DNA from 2 places in the Rhizobium sp. BK112 genome. Region 2 is predicted to be linked to the other one. Evidence: riboswitches for the same ligand, from Rfam matches in the RefSeq annotation. Region 2 holds a riboswitch; the other holds the start of a gene.

Region 1 (10,136 bases), on a different contig from region 2:
CCACATCTCAATGAGACCTTCTGGCGCGGAGTCGAGGGACCGGACCGCGAAGATCCATGTGCCCGCTCTCAGGGAACGGGCTTCCTAGGCGACGCAGATGCCCGGCACGGCGACCTTCTGGAAGAGGTGCGGGGAGGCAACGGCCGAGGACGGGTAGGAGGAGAGCTTTGCCCTGAACTCTGGATGCGAGAATGCCGCCCTGAAGTCGGCGGTCGATTCCCAGACGGCATAGTTGAGATAGGCAGGACTTTCGCCGATAGCCCGGTGAAGCTGGGTCGAGATGAAGCCCGGCTGGCGTTTCATGAAGGCCGCATCGGCCTGCCAGGCTTCAAGGAAGGCCTGCTCGTCGGCCTTGTCGAGCGTGAAGAGATTGATGAGGACGATCGCGGAAGCATCGAGCGCGATTTGACGATCGATCGGGAAGGCGGGGTCCATCGGACGCATGAGTGACATGGTCGGCTCCATCTGAATTGGTTACATGATGTCAATCTGGTGATAAGGATACATATTTCCTTTGACACCATAATGTCAATATAGGTACATGGTGACAAATGCAAAAACCTCAGCGAAGCCCGGCTGGAACAGCCTTGACCGACCTCATTCTGGATCTCTTCCGGCTCAACAACCGGATGATCAACGCGGGCGACAAGCTCGTCGAGGGGCTCGGTCTGACGAGCGCCCGATGGCATGTCCTCGGCACTGTGGCCACGGCAGATCGGCCGCAGCCAGTCGCGTGGCTGGCGCGCGACATGGGGGCCAACCGCCAGAACGTCCAGCGCATCGTCAACGATCTGGACAAGGAAGGGCTTCTGGCGTTCCAGCCCAATCCGCATCACCGGCGGGCACAGCTCGTCGTGCTGACGGACAAGGGAAAACAGGCATATGAAACCGCCATGCACCTGCAGGCGCCGTGGGTCGATATGCTCTCCGAAGGGCTTCAGGTCGAGGATCTCAAAACCACGCACGCCGTCATGAAGGCGCTGCGCAGCAAACTGGAAGGAAATGGAGATGTTGAAGAGCAGGCCTGATCGCTATGGCGCAATAGCGGTCTCGATCCACTGGCTGAGCGCGGTTCTGATCCTGGCGCTGCTCGGCTCCGGCTTCCGGGCCGCCAACGCCGTGGACGCGGTGACCAAGGCTGGGCTGCTGCGCTTCCACATTCCGGTGGCGGTCATCGTCCTGCTTCTCACGGCTCTTCGCCTTGTCTGGTGGTGGCGTTTCGATCGCAAGCCTGCGCCGGTTAAGGCATCGCCTCGCTGGCAGGCGCGCCTCGCGCGCTTTGTCCACGTCGCCTTTTACGTCTTCATTCTCGGCATGGTCGCCAGCGGCATCGGGATGATGATCCTCAGCGGTGCCGCCCCCGCCGTCTTCGGGACACCCGGCGCCATGCTGCCTGATTTCACTGCCTATCCGCCGCGTGGCCCGCATGGGTTAGGCGCCTTGCTGCTTGTCGGCCTGCTGGTCTTCCATGCCGGCGCTGCGCTCTTTCACCAACTCGTCCGCGGCGATCACCTGCTGCGGCGGATGTGGTATGGCGGCTGAGGTCGGCTGACGAGGCGGCGAGGGTGTCTGAACCGAGAGCCGCTACGAGGAAGGCAGACACGATAAAACGTCTCGGCGCGATGCGTGCCGAGACGCTTGTCAAACGATGTTGCCGTCTGCGATGACGCTGGAGCCCGTGCCTATAGCGGCAACTGCTTGCCGGCCTGTTCGCTGACCATGTATTCGGCGTACCAGTCCGGCCAGCCTTCGTCGTGCTTGCCGCCGTTTCGCTTCTCGTGTTCGCCGTGGGCGGTTGCCGCGCGGCGCAGTGCTGCCGCAAGCTCGGTGGAAGTCGTGAATTTCGTTTCGTCGGCGTCGATGCGTCCGGGCAGCCGCGTGGTGACTTCCTGGAACAGCCAGCCGTTGCCGTCCGGATCCTTGAACGAGGCGAAGGAGCGGTAGCTGCGATGTTCGGGATCGCGGCCGGCGATGCGCAGCCGCCCGAACAGATAGGGCTCGTCCCTGCCGGCATAGACGCCGGCAGCGTCATGAAACACGTCGCTGACCTCGACGCCGCGGGCGATCAGATCGCGACGGGCAGCCTCGATATCGGAGACGACCAGGTAGAGTCCCTGGGCGGAACCCGGGGCTGCGGCAGTGACATTCTTGCCGAAGATGATCGCGCAGCCGGAGCCGGGCGGGGTAAACTGGATCACACGGAAATCGGCGTCATTTGCAAAGTCGGCGTCGAGCCGCCAACCCAAGCCGTCGTAAAAACGTTTGGCGCGGTCGACATCGGAAACGGGGATGACGACCACCTCGAGCTTGGTGTCGACAGGCTGTGATTTTGGGGTTTGCATGGGGGTTTCGCTGCGCAGTGCATTGCTCATCTTCAGCTCCATGGGGTTTGGGATGCGTTAAGAATGGCGATACATGTCAGCGGTCAGTGGACCACAGCGCGGTCGGGCCGTCGAATCAATTATTCTGTCGGATTTGGCCGGTATTGGCGGATTCCGCTGCGACACAAGGCCTGTTGCTCCGATCCGCGGACGTGTCGTTTCCGACCCGCGGGGTGGCAAGGTCAGTCGATCCGGTGAGGCGGCGGGTTTGTTCCCGCCGTCTTCGCTCTTGTGTTGCGGCTCATCGAGCCGCGTTCGGGAAGATGGATCCCACTACGCGGCGAGAGCTGCGCGGGTTTTGCCGATCGTCAGGGCTGCCTTTGCTGCCTCGCGCCCTTTTTCGATGAAGTGCGCACGGTAGATCTGCTTGTGGTGTTCGGTTTCCTGATACTGATGCGGCGTCAGCGAAACCGACAGCACCGGCACGCCGGTATCCATGCCGGCGCGCATCAGCCCATCGACGACGGCCTGCGCGACGAATTCGTGGCGGTAAATGCCGCCGTCGACGACGAAGGCGGCGGCAATGACGGCGCCATAGCGCCCGGTTGCGGCGAGATCGCGCGACAGCAGCGGCATCTCGAATGCGCCGGGAACATCGAACACATCGACCTGCTCGGCCGGAACGAGCTGATAGAAGCCATCAAGGGCGCGGTCGACGATGTCGGCGTGCCAGCTGGCTTTGACGAAGGCGTAGCGGGTGGGTGTCATGGTAATCTCCTTTGGCGAACAGACACATCACCCAAGGCGATCACGAACGTTCCCGACAGCCGCAAGGGCGGCAGGAACGTACGTTCTCTTTCATCCGGACTATGACCGTCGGCTCAGGCATCTCACCTGATCTGCTGACCCTTCCTAAGAAGGCGCTCGCGGGCTCGCAATCGAAACTGCATACCGCCGGTAGGGACTTTCACCCCGCCCTGAGAACGGCGGCGACAATAGGGGGAAGGCGGCGGGCTGGCAATAGGTCGGAAATGCTTTCGTGATCGATGAATCTGTCGATGCGGATCAAGGCTCGCAAAGTGGCGGTTTCGTTTCTCCGTCGATGGCGAACAGCCGATGCCTCTTGCTGAGGATGGGCTTGCGCCTACATGCTCGGGTGAGGACATCCACGTCGGAACAACATGACGGAACAGGATACGCCGTCTTCGCCCGAGGCGGGGCAGGCGACAGCCACCATGGGAGGGAGTGATGCCAGAATCTTTCGTCGTTCACCGCGAGGCGCATATCGCGGCGCCGCCGGCTGCGGTGTTCGCGCTGATGACCGATCCGGAGAAGATCCTGCGCTGGATGGGAACGGAGGCGCAGGTCGAGCCGCAACCGGGCGGGCTCTATCTCGTCAATGTCACCGGCGCCCGCTTTGCGCGCGGCTCGTTTCGCGAGGTGGTACCGGTTCATCGCCTTGCCTACAGTTTCGGCTGGGACGGCAGCGAAGTGGTGCCGCCGGGATCGAGCCTGGTCGAGATCGACCTCATCGAGCAGGGCGGCGGAACGCTGCTGCGGCTCACCCATAGCGGCCTGCCCAGCGCCGACCAATGCGCCGGCCATGAGGAAGGCTGGGCCCACTATCTCGGACGGCTGACCGATGTTGCCGCCGGGCGTGATCCGGGTCCCGATCCTTTTTACGGCAGGACATGAACGGTTTTGCGCCGGCAGCAGGGTGCCCGGAAGCGTTTGCCGCATCGGGGAATACTGCCGGCCGGCGCTGCGATCGGCTGTCCGAAAGCGCTTCTTTTGCTCCCGCAAACATGAACGCGCAGTTCATCTCCAGTTCAATTTGGCGCTCCTAAAGTGATTGCGGCTGGATTGAAATGGAGTTCTCGATGAAGGCACTTTCTATCGCGGCTGCCTTGCTTGCCGGCAGCCTCTCTATCGGTACAGCTGAGGCGATGCCGATTGGAACAATCAATGTGCAGAGCAATGTGACGAAGGTCGACTATGCCTGCGGTCGCGGCTGGCACCTGACCCGCTGGGGCGAATGCCGGCGAAACTGGCGCCGCCCGCCGCCGGTCGCTTTCTACGGTGGTCCGCCCCGCTGGGGCTGGGAGCGGCGTCACCGGGATTGGGATGGCCCGCGCTGGCGCCATGAGAGGCGCTGGGATCGCGACCGTCGTTGGCGGGATGATGACTAAACGTCTCGCTTAAAGCGCGTCGCGTCAAACCGGAATCATGCGACGCGCTTTAAGTCTTTGATTTATGCATGTCGTTGTCCCAAAACCGCTGCGCACTTTTGGGCGACATGCATGAGATCGAGATGGACGAAGGCCGGAGCGATTTTCGCCCGGCCTTTTCTGATGAAACGGCTTCGCCGACGCTGACAGGCAGCGTTCTCTGCATTTGTCCGATATGGTCAAATACTGCTGACGAGCCAGTACTTGCCGTCGATCAGTTCTTCAAGCTCGACAGGATCCTTGACGCCGAATTCGAACCATTCGACGAGTTCCTTCGCCTTACGGCTGCTCTCCTCCGCCGTCAGCTCGACCTGATATCTTTCGCACCATCGCCGGAGGATCGACGTCAGCAGCGTCATGTCATCCCCATCCAGCGGATCTTTCGGCCAGAATATCGTGCCCATCGTACCCCTCAATCACACGATGACGAACGATCCTATAATGGAATCAAAGTCGCGCAAGTTTAAAGTGTTTATTTTTTGTTTTCCACCGCGCTGGACGGTTTTCGACAGGCGATGCCGACGCCTTTTACAGGCGTCGGACTGGGTCGCTGAAAAACGTCTCCACGATCACCCCGGCGATATCCTTGCGGACGTCCACGTCGGCATGCGATGTTGAGCGATGGATCTGCCGTCTCCCCTTGCCTGGCTGGTTGACGAGGCCGGGGCCTCGCCTGGTCCCGAACGGTTTCTGGCCGAGCTCGGGCGACGGTTGCTGGCCGATGGCCTGCCGCTTTCCGGCGGGGCGCTGACGCTTTCGGTGCCGCATCCGATCATCGCGCGGCGCACCTGGCTGTGGCGGGCCGAGACCGGCGCCGTCATCGAGGCATTGGCCTTCGCCGCGGCCCCGCAAAGTGAGGCCGGGCGCGAGTGGCTCGCCGGGTTGGGGCCGGTATGGGAGGCAAGGATCGGGCCGCCGCGGGACAAACAGGCATCGGACAGCCCGCTACTCGGCTGGGCAGGGATTGCCGACGGGGCAGGGGGCGGTGCATTCGCTCCGGCCGAAGCCAGCCTGCTCTGCGAGGTCGCGCGTTTTGCCGCAGCGCCGCTCGCCGCTTTGGCGGCGCGGGAGGCGCGGGCCGCGCTGCTCGAAGCCTATCTCGGCCGGCGCAGTGCCGCCCGGGTGCAGGCCGGCGCGCTTGCCCGCGGCACCGGCGAGACCATCCGCGCGGCGCTTCTCTGCGCCGATCTGCGCGACTTCACCGCGCTCTCCGAGGTAACCGAACCTCACGTGATGATATCAGCGCTGGATGCCTGGTTCGACCGCGTCGCCGGCGCAGTGCATGCCTTCGGCGGCGAGGTGCTGAAGTTCATCGGCGACGGCGTGCTGGCGATCTTTCCGGTCACTGTTGCGTCGGGCGAAGGCGATGCAGCCCAAGGGGATCGCGAAGCCTGCGAGGCCGCCCTTCGCGCGGTCGCCGCCAGCCGGGCGGGCATGGCCCATCTCGACCAACTGCGGCAGGCGCAGGGGCTGGCGCCGCTGCCCTTCGGCGCGGCGCTGCATTTCGGCGAGATCCTGTGGGGCAATATCGGCGCGGCCGACCGGCTGGACTTCACCGCCATCGGCCCCGCCGTCAATCTGGTCAGTCGATTGGAGGGGCTGTGCAAGCCGCTCGGCCGAAGCGTGCTGATCTCGGGTGCCGTGGCAGCGAATACGACGACCGCGCTGATGCCGCTGGGAGAGCATACCTTGCGGGGCATTGCCGACCCTTGTGCGGTGTTCACGCTGCCGACGGATTGAGCCACGCGCAAGGCATCTATTATTGCAAAGAAAGCTTTGCAAAGATGTCTTTGCAATAGTAGGCTTCGCGCATGAAAAAACCGCGCCCACAGCCTGTTCAATCCGTCACCGCACCGCGCACCGTCAGTCGCGTCGTGCCGGATCCGACCGCCTTGAAGGCGCTGGCGCATCCGGTTCGGCTGCGCATGCTCGGCATGCTGCGGATCGACGGGCCTGCCACGGCGACACAGCTTGCAGCGCGGCTTGGGCTGAACAGCGGCGCGACCAGCTATCACCTGCGCCAGCTCGCCCAATACGGCTTCATCGAGGAAGCGCCGCATGCTTCGCGGCGCGACCGCTGGTGGCGCGCCAGCCACGAACTCACCTCGGTGCCGGCAAGCGAGGCCGAGGGCGAAGCGCTTGACCTCGACCTCGCCTTCAACCAGGCGGTACTCTCCCTGCAGGTCGGCCAGATGCAGCAGGCGCTGGAGGAGTATGCCGAACTGCCGGCGGAATGGCGCAAGGCGAGCGCTGCCAACGACGTCATCATCCCGATGACGGCGGAACAGGCCGAGGTCCTGACCAGGCAGCTGACCGACATCATCCTCGAAGCAATGCGGGTGGCTCCGCCTTTGGGCGAGGCGACCGCTCCGGGCATGGTGCCTTTCTCGATCATGCTACACGCCTTTCCCTATCCGGGCCGGCTCCCGCATAGCGAGGAGGATGGCGGGTCATGAGAAGGGGTGGGCCTTTCCTGGCGCTTGCCGCCGCCGAGACGCTTTCGCTGTCCGGCACACGGCTGTCGACCATCGCCATTCCCTGGCTGGTGCTGGTCGCTACGGGCAACCCGATTCTAACGGGGCTGACGGCGATGATGGAAATGCTGCCCTATGTCGCTGCCAAGGCGCTCAGTGGGCCGCTGATCGACCGCGTCGGCGCGAAGCGCATCGCTGTCGTCTGCGACGCCGCCTCGGTGGCCGTGGTGATGCTGGTGCCGCTGCTCGACCGGCTCGGGCTGCTTGGTATGCCGGTACTGCTACCGATCGTTTTTGCCATGGGTGTGCTACGCGGTCCGTCCGATGCCGCCAAGCAGGCGATGGTGCCCGATATCGCCGAATTGGCGGCCGTGCCGCTTGAGCGGGTGACCGGTGTCGTTGGCGCCATCGAGCGGCTGGCCTCGACAGTGGGTGCGGCCGGTGCCGGTGCGGTGATCAGCCTGATCGGCCCGGGCCAGGCGCTGGTCGTCAATGCCGTCACCTTCGCCGCCGCCGCGCTGATTGTGGGGGTAGGCATCCCCGGGCTGAAAAGCATGCCCAGGCTGCAATGCATGCCCGGGCTGCAATGCATGCCCGCGCCGCGCGGCGCGCCCGAGGCTCGGCCGGGCGGAATGTCCTCCTATCTCGGCGATCTCAGGGAAGGCTGGTGCTTTCTGCGCGGCGATGCGGTGCTCGTCAGCATCGTCATCATGGTGGCGACCACCAATCTGCTGGACCAGGCCTATGGGGCGGTGCTGCTGCCCGTCTGGACGCAGAGTTCGGGCCATGGCCCGGAATTGCTGGGGGCGATGTTTGCGGCCTTCACCGGCGCTTCGATCGCCGGCGCGGCGATTGCCGCTGCGATCGGCGAGCGGATGCCGCGCCTGATGATCTATACGGTGGCCTTCCTGCTGACCGGATTTCCGCGTTTTCTCGTTCTTGCGCTGGACGCGCCGCTCCCCATTATTTTTCTCACTTTGGCAATCGCTGGATTTGCCTCGGGCTTCCTCAATCCGATCCTGTCGGCGGTGATCTTCGAGCGCATCCCCAAGCCGCTGATCGGCCGCGTCACCGCAATGAACGCCGCCCTTTGCTTTGCCCTCATCCCGTTCGGCGGCCTCTTCGGCGGCGCCCTGATCAGCATGATCGGCCTTGCCGCAGCGCTCTCGCTCACCGGGTTCGCCTATCTCGCCGCAACCCTCTTTCCTCTGGCGCTGAAAAGTTTCCGCGGCTTCGACAAGCCTCTCACCGAGAGCTAGCGTCATGGTCGCGTACCTGGCCCCCAAGCTCCTCGACCATCAGATCGATGAAGCGGCGGACACGCGGTTCCAGCAGGCGTTTGTCGGGATAGAGCGTAACGATTTTTGCGTCGTCGGTTTCGAGGTCGGGCAGGATCTGCCGGAGGCGACCGGCGGTAAGATCGTCGGCGACGAGAAAATCGGGAAGCAGCGCGATGCCCAGCCCCGCGAGCGCGGCGTCGCGGATCGCCTCTCCGCTGTCGAGCCTCAGGCGACTGCGGCCCTGCGCCTTGACCCAGGAGCCGCCTTCGCCGCGAAAGCGCCAGCCCTGCCTTTGATGGCGGCTGGCGAAGATCAGGCAATCGTGGGCCGCGAGGTCGTCGATATTGCGCGGTTCCCCGCGCTCAGTCAGGTAGGATGGCGACGCGCAGAGCCGCGCCTTATAGGTGGCGATCACACGCGAGACCAGGCGGGTATCCGACGCCGTCGCGTCGATCCGGATCGCCAGATCGGAGCCTTCTTCGACGATGTCGGCCGGGCGATCGGTGAAGCTCACTTCGACCTGGATGTCGGGCCAGGCCCGAAGATATTTTTCAAGCAGGGGCAGCACGACGAGCCGCCCCAGGGTATCGGGAACGGTGAGCCTGAGAACGCCTTGCGGCGTGCCGCTCTGCCCCGCCACGCTCGCCTCCGCCTCGTCGACCGATGCGAGGATCTGCAGCCCGCGCTGGTAAAACATCCGGCCTTCATCGGTCAGGCCCAGCGTTCTCGTCGTACGGTTGAGCAGGCGCGCGCCAAGCCGGTCTTCCAGGCGGATGACGGCCTTTCCTGCCGCCGAACGGGAGAGGCCCATGGCCTGGCCGCCGGCGATAAAGCTTCCGGCATCGACGACTGCCATGAAGATCAGGATATCGTTCAGGTTCGTACGTGGCATCAGGGCACTCGAGCGGTTCGGCTACAGCATACCTCGGTCAGTCATGCGACAGATTCAAGGTTCGCAGCATCAACGTCCGACGCGGCAGTAAGGTCCGGGCGCTTCGCTTCTGTGTCGACGTCCGTTCGTCAATCAACCTGCCATAGCGGCCATCACACCGGATTGCCGGTCAACAACGGCCGCCGCGACCACGCTGACGGGCGTTTTTGGCCTCGCCTTTCCGCAGCAGCGCCGTCGCCTATACCGGATGATGCGCCGGCAGAGCCGGGGCTGTGCCCAATGAGGCCGTCGAACCGCGCTACAGCATGTCGCCGAGACTCCAATGGTTGTTCCATCGGACGTCGATCTCGTCGTCGACATTCTGATATCTTATGTCGGTGGAGAGGCGCAGCCGTCGGCTGCAGTCCTGGTTGGTGGTCGAGGCATGGATCATGTAGGGCGAGTGGAGCACCACATCACCGGCCTCATAATCGGCGGCGAGCCAGCGAGTATCGAAGCGCTCCGCCATATCAGGGAGATCCTTCGAGACCCAGCCGCCTTCGGCCATGTGGCGGTTATAGGCGCTGATCCGCTCTTCCGGAGAAAGATCGCCGCTTGCGGCCTGGAACTCGGCCTCCATCCTGACACCAACCGCGTGCGAGCGCTCGAGGTAGACCAGCCCCCCCATCTCGGCGGGGATATCGCCGATCGGAATCCAGGCCGTCACCAGGCGTCTGGTGCCGCCGCGGAGATAGACGAGATCATAGTGAGCCGGTGTGGCCGTTGGCGATCCCGGCTGAACGAAACGCATGATCTTGCGCTTGTGCAGATAAGAGATGCCCTGCAGGAAATCGTCCATGAAACGGGCAAGCGGCGGCTGCGCGCAGAAGCCTTCATAGGCGGCAGAGCGGACCAGCGACATCAAGCGCCGGTCCGCCAGGCTCCTGTCGAAGCCGGCGGCA
Region 2 (10,136 bases):
TGCTGGCCGCCGGCCACAAGGACATGCGCTTCGCCACGCCGAATTCCCGCATCATGGTGCATCAGCCCTCGGGCGGCTTCCAGGGCCAGGCTTCGGACATCGAGCGCCACGCCCGCGACATCCTCAAGATGAAGCGCCGCCTGAACGAGGTCTATGTCAAGCACACCGGCCGCACCTATGAAGAAGTTGAAAAGACGCTCGATCGTGACCATTTCATGGATGCGGACGAAGCCCAGGGCTGGGGCGTCATCGACAAGGTTCTGACGTCGCGCCTCGAAATGGAAGGCGAACAGGCCTAGTAATTAATTGGGATGGTGTTTTTGTCGCCACAGTTCTATCCCATTTGTGATTGAACAAGGGCTTTCATCCGGCGACGAAGACGCTAATAGTAACTATTAATGCTATGTTGAATTTTTATGACATAGCATTCGGCATTCGAAGGGGAATTCGTTGCCGCCGGAACCCGGACATGATTGGTTGGGACCGGTTCGTACCCCCTGAAGCCCTTCTCGGCAAAGGCTCCGGAAACGGAGTGCCGCCAGGAGCTGATAGAGTGGACCGCGATTTCGCCTTGAAATGCGGCGTGCTGGAAGGAAAATGATATGAGCAAGGTCAGCGGCAGCAACGGCGGCGACTCCAAGAACACTCTCTATTGTTCGTTCTGCGGAAAGAGCCAGCACGAAGTCCGGAAACTGATTGCCGGACCGACCGTCTTCATCTGCGATGAATGCGTCGAATTGTGCATGGACATCATCCGCGAGGAGAACAAGTCCTCGATGGTCAAGTCCCGCGACGGCGTTCCGACGCCCCAGGACATCATCAAGGTCCTCGACGAATATGTCATCGGCCAGCGGCAGGCGAAGAAGATCCTGTCGGTCGCCGTGCACAACCACTACAAGCGCCTGGCGCACGCCTCCAAGAACGGCGAAGTCGAGCTGGCGAAGTCGAACATCATGCTCGTCGGCCCGACGGGCTGCGGCAAGACCTATCTTGCCCAGACGCTGGCCCGGATCATCGACGTTCCCTTCACCATGGCCGATGCGACGACGCTTACCGAGGCCGGTTATGTCGGCGAGGACGTCGAAAACATCATCCTGAAGCTCCTGCAGTCTGCCGACTACAACGTCGAGCGTGCGCAGCGCGGCATCGTCTACATCGACGAAGTCGACAAGATTTCGCGCAAATCCGACAACCCGTCGATCACCCGCGACGTCTCGGGCGAGGGCGTGCAGCAGGCGCTGCTGAAGATCATGGAAGGCACGGTCGCTTCCGTACCGCCGCAGGGCGGCCGCAAGCACCCGCAGCAGGAATTCCTGCAGGTCGACACGACGAACATCCTGTTCATCTGCGGCGGCGCCTTCGCCGGCCTCGACAAGATCATCTCCGCCCGTGGCGAGAAGACCTCGATCGGCTTCGGCGCCACCGTCAAGGCCCAGGACGACCGCCGCGTCGGCGAAGTCCTGCGCGAACTGGAGCCGGAAGATCTGGTCAAGTTTGGCCTCATCCCCGAGTTCATCGGCCGTCTGCCGGTTCTGGCGACGCTCGAGGATCTCGATGAAGATGCGCTGATCCAGATCCTGTCCGAGCCGAAGAACGCGCTGATCAAGCAGTATCAGCGCCTGTTCGAGATGGAAGACGTGGAACTGACCTTCCACGAGGATGCCCTGCGCGAAATCGCCCGCAAGGCGATCGTGCGCAAGACCGGCGCCCGCGGCCTTCGCTCGATCATGGAGAAGATCCTGCTCGACACGATGTTCGAACTGCCGACGCTGGAAGGCGTGCGCGAGGTCGTCATCTCGGAGGAAGTGGTGCGCGGTTCGGCCCGTCCGCTTTACATCTATGCCGATCGTCAGGAAGAAAAGGCCAACGCTTCGGCGTGATCTTGCTGCTTTCCTATGATTATTTTGGGGGCTTGCCATCGGCAGGCCCCTTTCTATTTGAAAAACCATGCGAGGCGCTGTTAGTATTTTGCCGGTGGGAACCGGAATTGCCTTTGCCGATGTTGCGCAAAGGGGAGTGCTTGGCAATGATGCGGTGATTCCGTAAGCCTATTGTTGGCGTTTGTATTTTAGCCGGGTCGGAAGTGGTAAGCGCCGGTCCAGCCACGCGCTTCATAGTGTTGGCGTTCCGTTGTAACAAAGCCGTCACATCCGGGGAACGCGGGCGTTAGCGTGGCTTGAAAAGCGTAGTCAGAACCTCCACTTGTAGCAACAAGTGAGAGTGCCGGCCGGTCCCAAGCGGCCGTGCAGAGAGCCCGGTAACGGGACGATGGAAAGGACATAAAATGACGAAGAAAACGTCTGTAGCGAGCAGCACTGCCTACCCTGTTCTGCCCCTGCGCGACATCGTGGTTTTCCCGCATATGATCGTGCCGCTGTTCGTCGGACGGGAAAAGTCGATCCGTGCGCTCGAAGAGGTCATGGGTTCCGACAAGCAGATCATGCTGGTGACGCAGATCAACGCCAGTGACGACGATCCGGATCCGTCCGCGATTCACAATGTCGGCACCGTGGCGAACGTGTTGCAGCTCCTGAAGCTGCCCGACGGCACCGTCAAGGTTCTGGTCGAAGGCCGCGCCCGCGCCGAGATCGACACCTATACCAGCCGCGAGGATTTCTATGAGGCGCTCGGCCATGTGCTCGAGGAGCCGCATGACGATCCGGTCGAACTGGAAGCCTTGTCGCGTTCGGTCGTCTCCGAATTCGAAAGCTATGTGAAGCTCAACAAGAAGATTTCGCCCGAAGTGGTCGGCGCCGCCAGCCAGATCGACGACTATTCCAAGCTCGCCGATACGGTCGCCTCGCATCTGTCGATCAAGATCACCGAGAAGCAGGAGATGCTGGAGACGACCAGCGTCAAACAGCGCCTCGAAAAAGCTCTCGGCTTCATGGAAGGCGAGATCTCGGTCCTGCAGGTCGAAAAGCGTATCCGCTCGCGCGTCAAGCGCCAGATGGAGAAGACCCAGCGCGAATATTATCTTAACGAGCAGATGAAGGCGATCCAGAAGGAACTCGGCGACGGCGAGGAAGGCCGCGACGAGATGAGCGAGCTGGAAGAGCGCATCTCCAAGACCAAGCTGTCCAAGGAAGCCCGTGAAAAGGCCGATGCGGAACTGAAGAAGCTGCGCCAGATGAGCCCGATGTCGGCGGAAGCCACCGTCGTGCGCAATTATCTGGACTGGCTGCTCGGCATTCCGTGGGGCAAGAAGTCGAAGATCAAGGCCGATCTCAACAATGCCGAGAAGATCCTCGAAGCCGATCACTTCGGTCTCGACAAGGTCAAGGAGCGCATCGTCGAATATCTGGCCGTGCAGGCTCGCGCCACCAAGATCAAGGGCCCGATCCTTTGCCTCGTCGGCCCTCCGGGCGTCGGCAAGACCTCGCTCGCCCAGTCGATCGCCAAGGCGACCGGCCGTGAGTATGTCCGCATGGCGCTTGGCGGCGTTCGCGACGAAGCCGAAATCCGCGGTCACCGCCGCACCTATATCGGCTCGATGCCCGGCAAGGTCATTCAGTCGATGAAGAAGGCGAAGAAGTCCAACCCGCTCTTCCTGCTCGACGAGATCGACAAGATGGGCATGGACTTCCGCGGTGACCCGTCCTCGGCTCTGCTCGAAGTGCTCGATCCGGCGCAGAACTCGACCTTCATGGACCACTACCTGGAAGTCGAATACGACCTGTCGGACGTGATGTTCATCACGACGGCGAATACGCTGAACATTCCGGCACCCCTGATGGACCGCATGGAAATCATCCGTATCGCCGGCTACACCGAGGATGAAAAGCGCGAGATCGCCAAGCGGCACCTCCTGCCGAAGGCCATCAAGGAACATGCGTTGCAGCCGGAGGAATTCTCGGTCAGCGACGATGCCCTGATGGCGATCAGCCAGCAGTACACCCGCGAAGCCGGTGTCCGCAGCTTCGAACGCGAATTGATGAAGCTCGCCCGCAAGGCGGTCACCGAGATCATCAAGGGCAAGACGAAGTCCGTTCACGTGACGGCCGCCAACATCTCCGACTATCTGGGCGTCCCGCGCTTCCGCCATGGCGAAGCCGAGGGCGAGGATCAGGTCGGCGTCGTGACCGGTCTTGCCTGGACGGAGGTCGGCGGCGAGCTGCTGACCATCGAAGGTGTGATGATGCCGGGCAAGGGCCGCATGACGGTCACCGGCAATCTGAAGGACGTCATGAAGGAATCGATCTCGGCAGCGGCCTCCTATGTCCGCTCGCGCGCCGTCGATTTCGGCATCGAGCCGCCGCGCTTCGACAAGAGCGACATCCACGTGCACGTGCCGGAAGGCGCGACACCGAAGGACGGCCCCTCGGCCGGCGTCGCCATGGCAACCGCGATCGTCTCGATCATGACCGGTATCCCGGTGAGCAGGCATGTGGCCATGACCGGTGAAATCACCCTTCGCGGCCGTGTGCTGCCGATCGGCGGTCTCAAGGAAAAGCTGCTCGCAGCGCTTCGCGGCGGCATCAAGAAGGTGCTGATTCCGGAGGAAAACGCCAAGGACCTGGCGGAGATTCCGGATAACGTGAAGAACAACATGGAGATCATCCCGGTATCCCGCATGGGCGAGGTGATCAAGCATGCGCTGATCCGGCGGCCGGAGCCGATCGAATGGGACGGCACGGTGGAAACGCCCGTCATCGCAACGGTCGAAGGCCTCGATGAGACGGGCGCAACCATAGCGCATTGAGTGGCCTGTGCCACATTTATGCCCCATTGGGACAAAACAGACAAAAAGGCTGGCGGAAACGCCAGCCTTTTTTGTGAAAACGTCATGTAGACGCTTGCTTTTCCTTGATTTGCAGGGCTTTTGGGTTTCCGGCGGGCCTGATGAAACCTATTCTGCGCCTAGCTTACATTTGAGTCGTTTCATACCATTTAGAAAGGGGTGGAAACATGAACAAGAATGAACTCGTGTCCGCAGTAGCCGAAAAGGCAGGACTGACGAAGTCTGACGCGGCTTCCGCTGTTGACGCGGTTTTCGACGTTGTCCAGGCTGAACTCAAGAACAAGGGCGACATCCGCCTCGCGGGTTTCGGCAGCTTCACCGTTTCTCATCGCGCTGCAACGAAGGGCCGTAACCCGTCCACGGGCGCTGAAGTCGACATTCCGGCTCGCAACGTGCCGAAATTCACGCCCGGCAAGGGCCTGAAGGACGCCGTCAACGGCTGATCTGAGATTATCCGCCAACCGGAAACGAGACCGGTTGTGCAGGATTTGAGAGGGGTTCGGCTTTGCCGGACCCTTTTTGCTTTTGGCAGGCCCTCTTGCCTTTTTGCTTTGGCTGACCTTGCTGTCGCGCGGGCTTTAATTTACGACATTTCTGTTCTCAGGGCGGGGTGAAACTCCCCACCGGCGGTAAGGGTCTCGACTCAAGCCCGCGAGCGCCTTCTCTCGCGTCGAAGCGGGGAGGGGTCAGCAGATCCGGTGCGATTCCGGAGCCGACGGTTAAAGTCCGGATGGAAGAGAATGAGTGTCGGCTGTGCGAAGGGCAGGGGTCTGCCCGTGTCGCTTGGTCGTGGCTCATGCGTCCTGATTTATGTTGGTCCCTGGTTTCGGATGAAAGACATGAATCAGACTTCCCTAGCCGCAGAGCCGTCTCGCGCCGTCATCGGCGCCCTCTGGATGGTCCTTGCCGGCATTGCTTTTTCGCTTCTCAACGTCGTCACCCAATGGCTGACGATGAAGCTTGCCTTCCCCTCGGCCTCGGCCGCCTTCTGGCAATATGGCTTCGCCTTCCTGTTTTCGCTGCCCTTCCTGCGCAGGCTCGGTCTTGCGGCGATGCGCACGCGCTATCCCTGGCGTCACCTGGCGCGCGTGGTACTTGCCGCGCTCGGCGTCGAGGCCTGGGTCGCCGGCCTTGCTTCGGTGCCGATCTGGCAGGCGATCGCACTGGTGATGACCTCGCCCTTCTTCATCATTATGGGCGCCCGGCTTTTCCTTGGCGAGCGCGTCGGCCCGGCCCGCTGGGCCGCGACCGCGGCCGGTTTCACCGGAGCGATGATCATCCTGCAGCCATGGTCGGACGGCTTTGGCTGGGCGGCTCTCCTGCCCGTGCTCTCGGCGCTGCTGTGGGGCGCCTCGTCGCTGATCACCAAGAGCCTGACGGGCATCGAACGGCCGGAGACGATCACCGTCTGGCTGCTCGTGCTGCTGACGCCGATCAATGGCGGGCTGGCGCTCGCGGCGGGTTTTGCCGTGCCGACCGGGGCGACCCTTGCCCTGTTCCTGCTGGCGGGGCTTTTGACCGCGGCAGCCCAGTATTTCCTCACACTTGCCTATGCCGCGGCCGATGCCGCCTATGTCCAGCCTTTCGACGATCTGAAGCTGCCGCTGAACGTGCTGGCCGGTTGGCTGTTCTTCGGCTATGCGCCGGCGGGCTACCTTTGGCTGGGGGCGGCTCTGATCCTCTCCGCATCGCTCTTCATCATGCGAAACGAGATGCGCAGGGAGCGCAAACCCGCCTGAGATGATCAGCTACAAAATGCCGCCTCTGTCATGCCTCTGTCATGCCGCTCCCGCAGAAAACTCATGTTTCGAATATTCGACACATGGGGGATTTCATGACCATTTCATCGCGCAAGGCAGCGCTTGCTGCCGTGCTTCTCGCATCCGTCGCCTTTCCGGCCGCGGCCGAACCAGTTTTCAACCGCATCGCTTCCTTCCCGGTCGCCCAGAACCTGCCTGATGACAAGGACAAGCTGTCGGTCAGCTCCGCCGAAATCATCACTGCGACCGACGACGGCAACACGCTGATCTATAGCGACAGCCCGCTCGGCGCGATCGGCTTCATCGACATCACCGACGCCAAGGCTCCGAAAGCCGGCGGCGCTGTCATGATGGACGGTGAGCCGACCTCGGTCACCTCGAGCGCCGGCAAGGCGCTCGTCGCCGTCAACACCTCCGAAAGCAAGGCAAAGCCCTCGGGGCGTCTCGCGATCGTCGATGTCGCGACCAGGAAGATCGAGAGCACTTGCGATCTCGGCGGCCAGCCGGATTCGATCGCCCTCAACAAGGACAAGACGCTCGGCGCCATCGCCATCGAAAACGAGCGTGACGAAGAGGTCAATGACGGCAAGATCCCGCAGATGCCGGCCGGCGACCTCGTCGTCTTCCAGCTCAGGAACGGCGCCGTCGATTGCGGCACCATCAAGCATGTGGCGCTGACCGGCCTTGCCGGCGTCGCCCCGGAGGACCCGGAGCCGGAATTCGTCGCCTTCAACGGGTTGAACGAGATCGCGCTGACGCTGCAGGAAAACAACGAGATCGTCATCATCGACGCCAATACGGCCGCGGTGAAGACGCATTTCTCCGCCGGCAGCGTCGATCTGACCGGCATCGACACCAAGCGTGACGGCGCCCTGAAATTTTCAGGCGAATCCAAGGGCGTGCTGCGCGAGCCCGACGCCGTGAAGTGGCTCGACGACAACCGCCTCGTCGTCGCCAATGAAGGCGACTACCAGGGCGGCTCGCGTGGTTTCACCATCTTCGACAAGACCGGCAAGCTTCTCTACGAATCGGGCGCATCCTTCGAACGCGCTGTCGCCCATATCGGCCACTATCCGGAAAGCCGGTCGGGATCGAAGGGCGTCGAGCCCGAAGGTCTCGAAGCCGCCAAGTTCGGCGACGAGCAATATTTCTTCCTGCTCGCCGAACGCGCCTCGGTTGCCGGCGTCTACAAGGACACCGGGGCCGATCCTGAACTCGTCCAGCTGCTCCCGTCCGGCATTTCGCCGGAAGGCGCGATCGCCATTCCTGCGCGCAATCTGCTTGCGACCGCCAACGAGCTCGATCTCGGCAAGGACGGCGGCGCGCGCTCGCATGTGATGATCTATGAGCGCTCGGAAGGCGAAAAGGCCTATCCGCAGATCGTATCCGCCGACAAGGACGGCAATCCGATCGGCTTTGCGGCCCTTTCGGGTCTTGCTGCCGTTCCGGGCAAGCCGGGCATGCTCTATGCCGTCAGCGACAGCGTTCTCGGCTCGCAGCCGACGATCTACACGATCGATGCCAGCAAGAAGCCGGCCGTCATCACCGAGGCCCTCGTCGTCAAGCGGGACGGCGCCCCGGCCCAGAAGATCGACATCGAAGGCATCGCGGCTGCCGCCGACGGCTCCTTCTGGCTCGCCTCGGAGGGTTACAGCGAACGTCTCGTTCCGCACGCCCTCTACAACGTCAATGCCAAGGGCGACATCAAGGCCGAGATCGCTTTGCCGAAGGAGCTTGCCGCCAACGAAATCCGCTACGGCTTCGAGGGCGTGACCATTGTCGGCACCGGTGACGACACGACACTCTGGATGGCGGTGCAGCGCGAGTGGGGTGACGACGAGAAGGGCTTCGTCAAGCTCGTCTCCTACAATCCGAAGAGGAAGGAATGGGGCGCCGTGCGCTATCCGCTCGACAAGACGGAAAGCGGCTGGGTCGGCCTGTCGGAAATCTCGGCCCAGGGCGACAGCGTCTACATCATCGAGCGCGACAACCTCGTCGGCGATGCCGCCAGGCTGAAGAAGCTCTACAAGGTCGCGATATCGGAGCTGAAGCCCGCCAAGCTTGGCGGTGCACTGCCGGTCGTCAAGAAGACCGAAGCACACGACTTCCTCGGTGAACTGAAGACCGCGACCAACGGCTATGTGCTCGACAAGCTCGAAGGCTTTACCTTCGACGCCTCGGGCAAACCCTACGCGGTCACCGACAATGACGGCGTCAGCGACTCCTCCGGCGAGACACTGTTCTTCCCGGTCGAGCTGAATGCGATAAACTGAAAGCTGCCCCTCGCCCTAGCCCTCTCGCCGTAAAACGGGGAGAGGGGACGTGCCCTGCGAGAGGTGTACGGGGAACGGAGGCGTTGCGGCATGGTCCCTTCACCCCGCGAGCGGGGAGAAGGTGGCGGAAGCCGGATGAGGGGCCATCTGGCCTCCCCAGCAAAGAATCAGCACTCCGACTCTACCAGCGCTGATGCACATGCGGCGCGATCAGCCGCTCGTAGATTTCGCGGGTTGCGGCCATGACGTCGGCCGAAAGCGGTGCAAGGTCGGCGGCGGCTGCGTTGGCCTTGGCCTGCTCGGCATTGCGGGCGCCGGGGATGACGACGGTGACGGCTTCAGCCATCAGGATCCAGCGGAGGGCGAAGGCGGCCATGGTGGCGCCTGCGGGCACCAGCTTGCGCACCTCTTCCACTGCCTGCAGGCCGACCTCGAAGGGCACGCCGGCAAAGGTCTCGCCGACATCGAAGGCCTCGCCGTGACGATTGAAATTACGGTGGTCGTCGCTGGCAAAGTGCGTGTCTCGGGTGATCTTGCCGGAGAGGAGACCGCTTGCGAGCGGCACGCGGGCGATGATCGCCACGTTCTTGCGGCGCGCCTCTTGGAAGAACAGGTGGTCGGGGCGCTGGCGGAAGATGTTGTAGATGATCTGGATGCTGACGACGCCGGGATATTCGATCGCCTTCAACCCGTCCTCGACCTTTTCGACGCTGACGCCGTAACCCTTGATCTTGCCGGCCTTCTGCAGAGCGTCCAGGCTCTCGAAGACCTCCGGTTGGTAAAGCACCTCGCGCGGCGGGCAGTGCAGTTGCACGAGGTCGAGGCTGTCGACCACGAGGTTCTTGAGGCTGCGATCGATGAAGCCTTCGAGATTGGCCGTGGTGTAGCCTTCGGCGACATGCGGGTTGAGGCGGCGGCCGGCCTTGGTGGCGACCATCGGGCGGGCGCCGCCGCGCGTCTTCAGCACGTCGGCGATGATTTTTTCCGAGCGGCCGTCGCCGTAGACATCAGCCGTATCGATGAATGTCATGCCGGCATCGAGTGCGGCATTCAGGGCGGCGCGTCCGTCCGCCTCGCTGATATCGCCCCAGGAGCCGCCGATCTGCCAGGCGCCGAAGCCGACATTGGTGACGGTGAAGGGCATGCGGCCAAAAGCATGGTGTTTCATGAAAAATCCTCCCTACTGCATGTCGCCTGAAACTGTGTAGGGATAACGACATGCATAAAAACAAAGAGCCAAGGCGCGTCGCATGAAGCAAGCGCGATGCGATGCGCTTTGGTGATGAAAGACATTGGAATTATCAGTCGGGCGACTTTGCGGCAATTGTCGATCCGGCTTTGATTGGCCGCCTCGATGAAATA

Evidence for each region. Region 2 has a riboswitch for FMN ahead of FHT75_RS22490 (DMT family transporter). Riboswitches for the same ligand answer to the same signal wherever they lie in the genome.
Region 1: linked by a shared signal. The riboswitch ahead of FHT75_RS03500 (6,7-dimethyl-8-ribityllumazine synthase) and the one ahead of FHT75_RS22490 (DMT family transporter) in region 2 are both predicted to bind FMN.

Annotation. Positions count from the first base shown of each region.
Region 1 is NZ_JACHYZ010000001.1:733,019-743,154, forward strand. It holds gene FHT75_RS03475 (LysR family transcriptional regulator) at 1-14, shown strand, start outside; gene FHT75_RS03480 (antibiotic biosynthesis monooxygenase family protein) at 85-453, opposite strand; gene FHT75_RS03485 (MarR family winged helix-turn-helix transcriptional regulator) at 552-1,028, shown strand; gene FHT75_RS03490 (cytochrome b) at 1,009-1,542, shown strand; gene FHT75_RS03495 (VOC family protein) at 1,683-2,372, opposite strand; gene FHT75_RS03500 (6,7-dimethyl-8-ribityllumazine synthase) at 2,655-3,089, opposite strand; FMN riboswitch at 3,168-3,310, opposite strand; gene FHT75_RS03505 (SRPBCC domain-containing protein) at 3,570-4,016, shown strand; gene FHT75_RS03510 (GCG_CRPN prefix-to-repeats domain-containing protein) at 4,202-4,510, shown strand; gene FHT75_RS03515 (hypothetical protein) at 4,729-4,953, opposite strand; gene FHT75_RS03520 (adenylate/guanylate cyclase domain-containing protein) at 5,171-6,289, shown strand; gene FHT75_RS03525 (winged helix-turn-helix domain-containing protein) at 6,361-7,005, shown strand; gene FHT75_RS03530 (MFS transporter) at 7,002-8,282, shown strand; gene FHT75_RS03535 (LysR family transcriptional regulator) at 8,269-9,195, opposite strand; gene FHT75_RS03540 (phytanoyl-CoA dioxygenase family protein) at 9,494-10,136, opposite strand, start outside.
Region 2 is NZ_JACHYZ010000008.1:261,316-271,451, forward strand. It holds gene clpP (ATP-dependent Clp endopeptidase proteolytic subunit ClpP) at 1-299, shown strand, start outside; gene clpX (ATP-dependent Clp protease ATP-binding subunit ClpX) at 603-1,880, shown strand; gene lon (endopeptidase La) at 2,285-4,702, shown strand; gene hupB (DNA-binding protein HupB) at 4,909-5,184, shown strand; FMN riboswitch at 5,334-5,487, shown strand; gene FHT75_RS22490 (DMT family transporter) at 5,581-6,480, shown strand; gene FHT75_RS22495 (esterase-like activity of phytase family protein) at 6,576-8,774, shown strand; gene FHT75_RS22500 (aldo/keto reductase) at 8,956-9,942, opposite strand.